3 regions of the Effusibacillus consociatus genome follow, and region 1 is predicted to be linked to each of the others. Evidence: riboswitches for the same ligand, from Rfam matches in the RefSeq annotation. Region 1 holds a riboswitch; each other region holds the start of a gene.
What was found. Region 1 has a riboswitch for cyclic di-AMP ahead of ehuB (ectoine/hydroxyectoine ABC transporter substrate-binding protein EhuB). Riboswitches for the same ligand answer to the same signal wherever they lie in the genome.
Positions count from the first base shown of each region.

Region 2: it holds a riboswitch for cyclic di-AMP, as region 1 does, so the genes downstream of both, ACFO8Q_RS11080 (C40 family peptidase) here and ehuB (ectoine/hydroxyectoine ABC transporter substrate-binding protein EhuB) in region 1, are expected to answer to the same signal.
Region 3: it holds a riboswitch for cyclic di-AMP, as region 1 does, so the genes downstream of both, ACFO8Q_RS08205 (APC family permease) here and ehuB (ectoine/hydroxyectoine ABC transporter substrate-binding protein EhuB) in region 1, are expected to answer to the same signal.

Region 1 covers NZ_JBHSHC010000112.1:237,346-242,508, reverse strand. The annotation lists gene ectA (diaminobutyrate acetyltransferase) at 1-153, opposite strand, end outside; gene ehuA (ectoine/hydroxyectoine ABC transporter ATP-binding protein EhuA) at 170-994, opposite strand; gene ehuD (ectoine/hydroxyectoine ABC transporter permease subunit EhuD) at 991-1,665, opposite strand; gene ehuC (ectoine/hydroxyectoine ABC transporter permease subunit EhuC) at 1,669-2,328, opposite strand; gene ehuB (ectoine/hydroxyectoine ABC transporter substrate-binding protein EhuB) at 2,353-3,231, opposite strand; cyclic di-AMP (ydaO/yuaA leader) riboswitch at 3,423-3,577, opposite strand; gene ACFO8Q_RS16170 (HU family DNA-binding protein) at 3,861-4,133, opposite strand; gene spoIVA (stage IV sporulation protein A) at 4,310-5,163, opposite strand, start outside.
Region 2 covers NZ_JBHSHC010000093.1:43,213-46,615, reverse strand. The annotation lists gene accB (acetyl-CoA carboxylase biotin carboxyl carrier protein) at 1-233, opposite strand, end outside; gene ACFO8Q_RS11085 (hypothetical protein) at 446-736, opposite strand; gene ACFO8Q_RS11080 (C40 family peptidase) at 854-1,546, opposite strand; cyclic di-AMP (ydaO/yuaA leader) riboswitch at 1,552-1,684, opposite strand; gene ACFO8Q_RS11075 (alpha/beta hydrolase) at 1,760-2,566, opposite strand; gene ACFO8Q_RS11070 (Crp/Fnr family transcriptional regulator) at 2,670-3,356, opposite strand.
Region 3 covers NZ_JBHSHC010000053.1:27,933-31,335, forward strand. The annotation lists gene ACFO8Q_RS08205 (APC family permease) at 6-1,838, opposite strand; cyclic di-AMP (ydaO/yuaA leader) riboswitch at 2,152-2,295, opposite strand; gene pepF (oligoendopeptidase F) at 2,609-3,403, shown strand, end outside.

The DNA.
Region 1 (5,163 bases):
GCTGGAAAAAAACTTGCACAACATCAGATAGGCATACGGGGAATTTAGATCCAATACTCCAGTTTCTCTCACCAATTCCCAGATTTGCCCACCGTCTTCTTTCCTTGGTTCCCGCATCCGAACTCTGTGCACCGCGCCATTTTTTATAGTCATCACCCCCTTTCATAAGCTATCTTCCGGTTCGAAAACGGGTCAGGAACGATTTGAGACGAGGGCTATCCGGCGCTCCGAAGATCTCTTTCGGAGGGCCTTGTTCAACAATTCTCCCCCCATCGGTAAATACAACCCGATCCGCCACATCACGGGCAAAGTCCATTTCATGGGTGATGAGAAGCATTGCCGTATCCCCTGCGGCAGCAATTTCCTTGATCACCGCAAGCACCTCGCCCACAAGCTCAGGGTCCAGAGCGGATGTAGGCTCATCGAAAATCATGATCTTGGGTCGCATCACCAAAGCCCGGGCAATCGCCACACGCTGCTTTTGCCCCCCGGAAAGCTGTGACGGGTAGGCATTCAGTTTATCGGCTAATCCCACTTTCTCAAGCATTGTAATGGCCCGTTCGACAGCCTCATCGCGCGATAACCCCAACACATGGATTGGCGCCTCTGTGACATTGCGCAAAATGTTCATATGGGGAAACAGATTGAAATGTTGAAAGACCATTCCGATGCTGCCGCGAATCCTGTGAAGATGTTTCTCATCTGCCCACACAAGCTTTCCTTTTACTTTTTTGTGCCACAAGAGTTCACCATCCACCTCAACGATCCCGGAAGTCGGTTCCTCCAAAGTCATCAGAATACGGGCGAGCGTGGTCTTACCCGAGCCGCTCGGTCCAATCACAGCCACCTTTTCACCCGGAGCAATCTCCAGATCAATCTCTCGCAAAATTTCCTGATCGTCAAATGACTTGCTTACTTTTTGAAATCGGACAATCGGACGATTGACGCCATTTTGGTTCTGATCGGAGAATTCTGTTTCAAGCTGTACACTCACATTCCCACACCCTTTCTTTGAACTTGACGGTTCAACCGGATTTCCAATCTGCGAAACAGTAGGGATGACGGGTAACTTAACAACAAGAACAGCAATCCGACGATTGTGAATGCCTCCAGGTAACGGAACGATTGCGAACCAATGATTTTTGCGGTTTGCATCAGTTCCACCACGGTGATTGTGGAAAGTAAAGGAGTTTCTTTAAACATGACAATCAGATAATTCCCAAGCATGGGAGTGACGGGACGAATCGCCTGCGGAAGGACAATTCTCATCCAAGTTTGAATCTTCGAGAAATTGAGTGCCGTAGCCGCCTCCCACTGCCCGCGGGGAACATCGTTGATTCCCGCCCGGTAGACTTCGGACAAATACGTGCTGTAATGAACGCCCAAGCCCAACACACCAATTGTGAATGCAGATAACTCGATTCCGTAAAACGGGAGTGCAAAGTACAAAAAATACAATTGAATCAACAGGGGAGTGCTGCGTATAAACTCCACTATTCCAGCTGTAGCCAAGGAAAGTGCCTTAAATCTTGACCTCCGCCCAAAAGCGAACAGCAATCCCAAAATTGCAGCCATAACGAACCCCAGCAGTGTGGCGGAAATCGTGATTCCAATCACATCAAACAATTTCGGCAAAATCGACAGAGCAAAATCCCAATTCCACATGGTTTACACCCTCCCTGCGGTGACTTTCCGTTCAATCCAACGGACTGCCAGTGTCAGGGAATATGCCAGCACAAAGTAGATTCCAAGCATGCAAGCAAAGATCTCGGGCGTTCTTGAAATATCAAAGGTCCGAAGCATCATCCCTTTAAAAGTCAGGTCGGTAAGTGTAATCAATGAGACGAGGGACGTGCCTTTAAGCAGCTCTATCAACAGATTGCCGAAAGCAGGCAGCATTATCATAAACGCTTGCGGAAGAATAATACGTCTCATTCGTTGCACTGGTGTCATATTCAACGCAATTGCCCCCTCGGTCTGCCCCTTTGGCACTGCAAGGATGGAACTGCGAACCACTTCTGACCCGTAGGCTCCATAATTCAGGGCCAATGCCACTACGCCAGCCGCCATAGGCGACAACTCGATCCCGAGCATCGGTAATGCAAAGAATAGCCAAAACAACTGGACGAGCAGAGAAGTACCGCGAAAAACTTCAACATAAAAAGCCGTTATGATCCGGACTGGCGAATACTTTGAAAGCCGACCGAATCCCGCAACAAAAGCCAAAACGAGTGCGACGCCGGCTGATAGACCGGTAATCTGAATTGTTACGGCAGCTCCTTCCAGAAGAGGCGGCAGCAGATCTAAAGTTGAAATAATCGATGCCACTCCTTTCGTTCAAAACGTAAAACTTTATGGTTTGGAAAGCTGTTCTGCAGTTACATCCCCAGGAAGTTCCTGTTCAGTGAATCCGAATGGCTTAAGAATTTTAAGCAGTTCACCGGACTCCTTCAACTTGGCCAGCTCCCGGTTAAATGCCTCGCGGAAATCGGCATCTTCTTTTCGAAAAGCGGCAGCTCCATACCCTCGTACACTTTTGCCGTCTATCACCGGTTGTTTGAAATCCATAACCCTTTCAATATTGGAATCTTTAGCCGATTCCATTACGGCTTGCAAAGACGGCCCCGTCATTGTAATGGCGTCAACACGACCCGCTTGCAGAGCTGCAATCGCAGAAGCTTGATCCGACACAATCACGATACGATCTTCCGGAACACCCGATTTTTTCAGGTACTCCAATTCAATTGCTCCTCCCATCACCCCCACTTTTGCCTTCGAGTTGGAAGCAATGTCCTGATAACTGTGCAAACTGAGCGGGTTCCCCTGCTTAACAGCCAACGCTTCCCCGATGCTGTATTCCGGATTGGCAAAGTCGACCTCCTTTGCGCGTTCCGGTGTAATGTACATCCCTGCTGTGATAATATCGAAGCGTTTTGCTTTGAGCCCCGGAATCAGCGAACCAAATTCGGTCAGGACAGGTCTCATTTCATTGATTCCCAAATTTTTCAGTACAGCACGAGCCACTTCAACCGCTTCACCTGTCAGTTTCCCGTCTGGGGTCGCATATGCGTACGGCTTTTCGTTAGCAAACCCTACTGTTACATATCCCTCTTTCTTTGCACGTTCTAGCGCAGACTCCCCGGATGAATTTCCCCCGCCGGTTTTTACAGAGATGCCGCAGCCTGCGAGCAGCAGCCCCGCTGACAGAATCCCGGTAAGCAGTACTGTCATTCCTGTTCTTTTCAAGAGATTTCTACCCCTTTCAACTGATATTTTTGTGAAAAAAAAGACCAATACAAACTTTCTCCCGGAACCGAAGTTCCAAGGAAAAAGTCTGTATTGGTCCACCTAAAACACAATTTCCAGGCAGTCGAGGAATAAGTGAACGAATCCAGACATGACCTGCCGGTAGCAGATCCCTTGGATCTTCCCTGCTTAGCCGACGAGGTTAGCTGACGGGTAGGATGGCAGAGAAGTTCTTCCCACATCCCTCCTGGATTCGAGTCCAGGATTAACCCCCAAAAAAACCTTGGTTCCCCCGCTTCCTTTTTTCAAAGAAATTAGGCTTGGTATTTACTTAATCCATAAGCAAAACAAATGAAAAGTGATTCACGTTATTCGCTTTTTTTATAGTACCATAGTTATCACTATCACTCACCCTTGATAAATTCTGAATATATCGCCAGATCCCCACTCACATTGGATGAGGGAAAATTAACAGCCAGATCCCTATCTTTCCTCCCATATCGTTCCATATCCTAGGCTGTCCTACCCGAAGACAACGTTGACCAAAACAAAAAGACGCCCGAAGTATCGGACGTTTTTGTTGAACGACAATCTCCCTTGATTGATAGCAACTCTTACTTGATCGCTTCACGAAGTGATTTGCCCGGTTTAAAAGTAGGCACCTTCGTTGCTGCAATATCGATTTCTTCGCCGGTCTGAGGATTGCGGCCCTTACGAGCTGCACGCTCCCTGGTTTCAAAGTTTCCAAAACCGATCAGTTGTACCCTGTCACCCTTCACCAGTGCTTCCATAATGCTTTCAAATACGGCATCTACTGCCCGTGCCGCATCTTTCTTCGTAAGTTCGGATTTCTCTGCTACTGAGTTCACAAGATCTGCTTTATTCATGATCCTACACCCCCTCTCCTGGGTTCTCTATTTAAGCAGTATTACTTGTGTATCCAATTTTGATGCAAATATACATAAACAGGATGAAAAATATAGAAATTCCGTATTTCCCTCTCCATTAAAAAAAGAAAGGCTCAAGCCAGCCCTTCTTTTTTCGCACAGACAGTACTGTTTTCTTAAAGGATAATCGCAATCAATCCGCCGCTTCCTTCATTGATGATTCGCTCCAGCGTTTCCTTCAATTTGTACTGGGCGTTTTCGGGCATCATGGCCAATTTGGCAGAGATCCCCTCACGCACAATGGCCGACAAAGATTTTCCAAAGATATCCGAATCCCAAATCTTGAGAGGATCTTCTTCAAAATCCTGCATCAGATAACGAACCAATTCTTCGCTTTGCTTCTCAGTTCCTACGATCGGCGCAAATTCCGATTCCACATCCACACGAATCATATGAATGGAAGGAGCCGTTGCCCGTAAGCGAACACCAAAACGTGAACCCTGGCGGATCAGTTCCGGTTCATCCAACGCCATTTCTTCCAGTACCGGCGGTGCAATGCCGTATCCGGTCAATTTCACCATCCGAAGCGCATCTGCCACCTTGTCATACTCGCGTTTGGCAGTCGTAAAGTCTTTCATCAACTGGAGCAGGTGGTCTTTTCCGCGAATTTCAACACCCACTACCTCTGTCAACACCCGGTCGTACAGTTCGTCCGGAGCGGTCAAATCAATATCGGCAATCCCTTGCCCCATATCCATACGGGCCAAGGCAGCCCGTGAAATGAATTCATAGTCGCTGAATACGCCGACCACACGGTCGATGTCCCGCAGTCTCCGGATGTCCTGAACCGTATTGCGAACACAATCTTCAAAATTCGAACGCAGCCAGTGATCGTTATCCAGCACCATAACCCAGGAGGGCAGGTTCACATTCACTTCGTGCACCGGAAATTCGTATAGTGCTTCCCGCAGAACGACCATAATATCGTCCTGGTTCATGGTCGCAACCGACAAAGCCACAACGGGGATAT
Region 2 (3,403 bases), on a different contig from region 1:
TTTTTCGTAACTTTCTCAACAGTAACGGGAGTTTCTGCAGGTGTAACAACGACCGGGTTGATAGGTGAAGATGTCGTATATTCTGCGTTCACGGATGGTATCACCAGCGGAGCCGCAACACTCAACTCCTTTTTTATCACCAGCTTCGTCCCAGCCGCTTCGAGATTCAGTTCGGTCACGGAAGTTTCATCAATTAACCGTACAAGCTCACGAATTTCATTCAACTTCAACATTTTGAATTGTCCTCCGGTTTCACGTTCGTTCCGAATTTCGGAATTTAAGTTCCGAATTTTACAATGTCTTTACATGAATATTACAATTCAGCGAATAAAAAAACAAGAGTAAAAAATTAACCCCTCAACTTTTTGACTTTGAAATCGAAATCGAATCCTAATGCATATGAGTTAACCCAAATAAAATGACATGCCTTTATAAAACAGGCATGTCACTTTTGCAGAAATCTCACAATTTTCAATTCAATCCAATGCCACCCTTTCGCCAAATCATAGGGCAGCAGAATGAACGTGCAAAGAAAAGCCACCGGGAGAACCATTGTGAGCCGTAGAGTCCGGTTCTCCACCAGAGAGTGGATCATATCATATTGGATGTTATGCCGGTTTTCTTCCGCGACTTGCGGCAGAAGCTCCGATAACAACTCATGGTAGATACGGCCCGTAGAATTCACCAAGTAGAGAATCAGCCCGCTTACCAGTGCAATCGATACATATTTCCACAATGGAACAACCCCCTTTTCTCAAAGGTGTCTCTTCCAGTCTATGTACCCGGACAAAAAATGGGTTCCATTGAAAGCACAAAAATAGAGCAGCCAGTCGGAAATCCGACTGGCTTGTAATTAGATGCGTTTTGCTCCAATATAGCGGGGTCCCCAGTACGAACTGCTGAAACTGTCAATCTTTACCCCGTGGGAACTGGTTGCCGAAATAAACTGCTGATCCCCGATATAAATGCCAACGTGGGTAGCTCCTTGCGCGTATGTCGTGAAAAACACCAGATCTCCCGGCTGCAGTTCCGAAACAGCAGAGCCTTGTTCGAACATTGCTTGCGATGTGCGCGGCAGTTCAATGCCTTTCTGTGCAAACACATAACGGACAAATCCGGAACAGTCAAATCCTGATGGACTGGAACCTCCCCAAGCATACGGAACACCGACAAATTGTTTTGCGGTTTCTGCAGCATCCGCGTTGGCTGATTGAGCTTGTTTCAACTCCTCCGCTTTCTTTGCGGCCGCTTCCTCAATTTGTGGGGCGGTAGTCGGCCCGACTTTGCCCGTTTCTTGAATCCCGTGATCCTTTTGGAATGCTTTCACAGCACCTTCAGTGATCTCACCATAGTAACCGGTGTTTGAAGGATATGTGAAATATCCCAAAATCCTCAAGTCTTGCTGTAAGGCAACAACTTCTGATCCTTGTGAGCCTTTTTCCAGCAGCTTTTCCCCGTACTTTGTAGCAGCTTCCGCATTTGAAGCGCCAAGGGAGACAGTAACAATTGTCCCTGCAAATACAAGTGCCTTCAGAAACTTATTCAATTTGATTCGATTCCTCCTGAAGCCTCCGAGGTTAGTTGTCGGGTTCGGGTTGAGGTACCCTTCACAAAAAATGCGATTCACCCCATAAAGTAGGTCCCCCGTACTGACAAACACTGTCAGATTCGGCAATATTTCTACTAATCTTTTAAAAAATATCACGAATGATGTCGAACTTCAATAGACTTTGGTCCGAATGACAGTAGTACTTTAGACCTATTTTCTTTTGTTGATCCACTCTAGAATATCTGTCAAAACCTCTTCCTTTTCCGGTTCGTTCACCAACTCATGATACAATCCCGGATAGATCTTTAACTTCTTATCCCGCGAGCCGGCTTTCTCAACAAACGGAATAGCTGCTTCCGGATCCACAATTCGGTCGGCACCCGCCTGCAGGAGCAGCAGCGGCTGTTGAATTCTGCTTGCTTGGAGCATCGCCTGCTGCATCGCCACCTGCAATTCTTCAAACCATCTGATTGAAACCCGGGACTCGTTATAGGGATCTTCGGAATATTTTTTCACCACGTCAAGCGAACGGGATACATCCGCAGCAGCAATGCCATTGGGCATTCGCAGGCGAGGCGTCAATCTTCCAAGCACCCCTGCCAGGTTCCGTTTCCATTGGGGAACCTGCATCTTTAACCTGAGGCATGGAGAACTCAACACCACTCCTTTGATCGGCAGATTACCCGCATCCGGCTCCTGCAAAAAGCGAACCGTTACCAATCCCCCCATTGAGTGTCCAAAAAGAAACACAGACGTGTCCCCTACAGTATTTTTTGTTTCTGTCAGCCAGTTTCGTACGCAGTCAGTGTAATCGGAGAATCGATCAATATGGCCGCGTGTACCCGGGGACTGTCCGAATCCAGGCAGATCTCCGGCAAAAACTGCAATATTCCTGGCGAGAAACCAGTTGATCACGTGTTCATACCGGCCGCTGTGTTCCCCTGCCCCATGAATAAGTAATATTGCTACCCCAGTGGAGCCTTCCGGAATCCATTGTTGAAAATGTAGTCCCTCCATGTCCCGTCCTCCTTTTGTATCATGACATTATTCGAGGAATTTTCTGAAATTCCTGCAACAAAAAGAGCCGGGGGAATTTCCCCGACTCTCTCGTCACACAATATTAGTGCATATCCGCAAGTGCTTTCTGATCCAGCAGAACAATGTGTCGCTTTTCGACATCGATATGGCCTGCCGTTTTAAACTCATTCAGTATTTTACTGGTGGTTTCCCGCGTGGATCCGATCAGGCTTGCCATATCCTCATGTGTCAGTCGAATCCCGATTTTCACTCCGCCATCCACCCGTTGCCCGTGCAGATCTGCCAATTTCAGCAGCAGCCGGGCCAATCGGGTTTGGACGTCATAGAAAACGAGATTCTCGATTTGTTCCTGTACTTCTTCCAATCTCTGTTCCACAATGTGTGCCAGCCGCAAAGAAATCATCGGGTTGCGGGAAATGATTTTCTCGAACTCGTGCTTGTTGATCGCACAAATATAAGCATCATCAAGCGCTTCCGCATAGTACTTGCGCGGTTCATCGCCAAAAATCGCACTTTCCCCAAAGATCGCACCCGGTTCCAAAATCACCAGTGTAAAGTGTTTCCCTGTATCGGAAAGCCGGGAAATTCGAACCCGGCCTTTTTTTAACAAATATACTGCGTTGCTCGGTTCATCGGGGGTAAAAATAAAGTTTCTTTTTGGTACGACAGAAGGTTGACTCCCTTTCCCTAGCTGATCCAGCTCTTCCTGCTCCACCCCTTCGAACAGTTCAAACTCTCGTAATTCGCATACTGAACACAGACTGAGCATCCGTTGTCCCTCCTCTCAATCCGGAAAGATCCTGTATAGTACACCGT
Region 3 (3,403 bases), on a different contig from region 1:
ATGCTTTACTCATGCAAATGGTAAGGCAAGGTTGCAACAACGACATTCTTCCGCCCCAAAAGCTTAGACCGAATTCGGAACGCAGACTGGTTGTGAAGCACACGATGCCAGAACTTCTTGGGGACAAACTGCGGCAACAACACCATAACCGTATCGTTTGGATCTACACGGCAATCGACCCGCTCCACAAATTCGACAAGAGGTTCGACGATGGTTCGATATCTGGATACGAAGGTTACAAGCCGAACCCCAGAGTTCCATTGCTCCCATTTTTCCTTCATTTGATCTGCCTCTTCCTCAGAAAACGCCACGTAAAAAGCAACTACTCTCGGAGAGAGTGTCTTGGCATAAGCAATGGTCGATGCGACGACTCGATGGATTCCTGCAACAGGTACAATTATGACGGATTCTTTTTGAGGAAGGGGATCCTTTAAATCAATCCGCAATTGAGTTCCCACTGCTTCGTAATGACGGTGGATTTTGGTAATTACCCATAGCAAAATAGGTGTCAAGACGATCACGATCCATGCGCCTTCCGAAAATTTGGTGACGCTGAAAATCATTAGCACAACAAACGTAACAACAGCTCCAACTCCATTTATGAACACCCGGCGCTGCCATCCTTTATTCCGTTCTCGCACCCATTTTAGAATGAGTCCGCTCTGTGCCATGGTAAACGATAAAAATACCCCAATTGCGTAGAGCGGGATCAGAAGATCCGTTTTTCCGTTGAACAGGATCAACAGGAGACTGGATAACACACCTAACGTAATAATCCCATAATTGTAGGCTAAACGGTCCCCTCGATGGGCAAACATTCGCGGGAAGTTTTTGTCCTGCGCCATAATCGAAGCAAGAATCGGAAAGCCGCTAAAACTGGTGTTAGCTGCTAATACCAAAATCAACATTGTGGCGATTTGAATAGCGAAATACATTCCGCCTCGTCCAAATGCGTTCTCCGCAACCATCGACAGCACAGAAGTGTGCCCTTTCGGATCCGGGTGGACACCGTAAGCTAATGAAAAGATGGTTACCCCGCCAAAGATTACCGCCAATAACATCCCTAATGTAAGCATTGTAAGTTTCGCGTTGCGCTGCGAAGGGGTTCGAAAGTGCGGTACAGCGTTGGAAATTGCCTCTATACCCGTAACCGCCGAACAACCGGAAGAAAAAGCTTTCAGCAGGACAAACAACGTCAACCCGGAAGGGATTGTGGTCGGAGGAGCAATCTGTTGCACGGAATGCCCCGAACCCGTCAGCAAGTCGAAAGCACCTTTTCCCACTAGAGAAAGCATACAAAAGATAAACAAATAGGTTGGCAAAGCGAAAACTGTTCCCGCTTCAGATGTGCCTCGGAGATTCATCCAAACCATGATCCAGACAAGAGCTACAGCTATCGGTATTACATACGGTATTGTTACTGGAAATGCGGACGTGATTGCTTGAACTCCGGCTGCTATGGAAACAGCCACTGTTAATACATAATCAATTAACAGAGAGACACCCGCCAGACGTCCCCACATAGGTCCCAAGTTTGTCTTGGCTACCATGTAAGCGCCGCCTCCTTGCGGATACGCGTCAATTACTTGACGGTAGCTGACAACCAAGACTCCGATAAGTAAAATAATCGCCGTTGCAATGGGTAACGAAAAAGAGAACGCCACGGCTCCGACGGTAGCCAATTCAAGCAGAATCTGTTCCGTTCCGTACGCAACAGATGAAAGAGCGTCTGACGATAAAATCGGCAACGCCTTCCACACCGGCATTTTTTCTGATTCGATCTCGGTGGACTTCAAGGGTCGTCCAATCAGGATTCTTCTGAGTCTTTGGCTCTCCATTAATCTTTTGCCTCCCAAGAGCTTCCGCTTAATTACGTAGTTAGAATACCCTAAACGGACTGCTCCAAATTCTTTAATACACATAAACCTACAGATTTTCATAAATCCGTCACATCAGCGAAATAAAAAGAACCGACACCTACTTTTCCTTAAGAACCGAAGCTCCACAGAAAAAGTCTGTATCGGTCCACCGCATACCCAAGAAACCACTCCCGTTTCTCCAGTACGTAGTCAACCAAGACCGTTACCTAACCAGTTAAAGTGCGATAAAAAATAAAAAAGACCATCGCAAACGAATTGGATAGGCCAATGGACCTTCCCTGCTTTAGCTTACGAAGTTAGCTGACGGGTAGGATGGCAGAGAAGTTCATCTCATCCCTCCTGATCATTCAGGATTAACCCCACGTGATTGGTTCCTCCGCTCCTGGCTGCTGCCAGAATTAGGCTAGATTCAATTGTTGTTATGATACTACTTGGATTTGAAAATATTTGCACGTGTGTTTTTTGTGAAAAAAGACCCGCTTTTCACTTCAAATACACACAAATAAGTGATTTAAGACCATTAATCTTATGATAGCTCTTTTTTCATGATTCTCATTCTTTCTGTAAACATCTTTCGTTCTGTCAAAGAATATAATTGTTTTAATATGGGTGAAATAGATGATAGCATTCACCTAAGTCACAGTCTTGGCGAATGCCAAGTTTTCTGTATGTTATAATGGGAAAAACTGCATATGCAGCTGTATGGATCGAATAGGAGGATGATACATATGACCGTTGCCACAAACCGGCTTCCCAAAAGAAATGAAATTCCGGACGAAATGAAATGGAAGTTGGAAGATATCTATGCTTCAACCGAAAAGTGGGAGCAGGATTATCAGGAGATCAAGAGTCACATCGTAAAGATCCAGGGATTTGAAGGGAAATTGGCCGAATCGGCGCAGAATCTGCTTGATTGTCTCAAGGTCCAGGACCAACTGGCTGAGAAAATGGGCCGACTTTATGCCTATGCCCGCATGCGCCGCGATGAGGACAATACAAACACGGTTTACCAAGCCCTTACAGACCGTGCGGCTACACTTAGTGTACAAGCGTCCAGTGCAACCGCTTTTATCACGCCGGAGATTTTATCCATTCCGGAAGAAACCCTTAAGAGGTTCATGTCTGAAGAAACGGGTTTAGAACTTTATCACTTTGTGATTCACGAAATACTGCGTTCCAAAGAACATATTCTGTCACCTGTTGAAGAACTGCTCCTGGCTCAAGCGGGGGAGTTAGCCCAAGGTCCGGGGACAATCTTCGGAATGCTGAACAATGCTGACATCAAATTTCCAACTATCAAAGATGAAAACGGCTATGAGATTGAACTGACAAAGGGCCGATATATCCAGCTCCTGGAGAGCAAAGACCGTCGGGTAAGAAAAGATGCGTTCGAAGCGCTCTACGAAACGTACCGCAAGCAAAAGAACACGCTGGCCGCTATATTGCATGCAAGTATTAAGAAAGATGTGTTCTATGCAAGGGTTCGAAAATACGAATCGGCTCGGCATGCTGCGATGGATGGC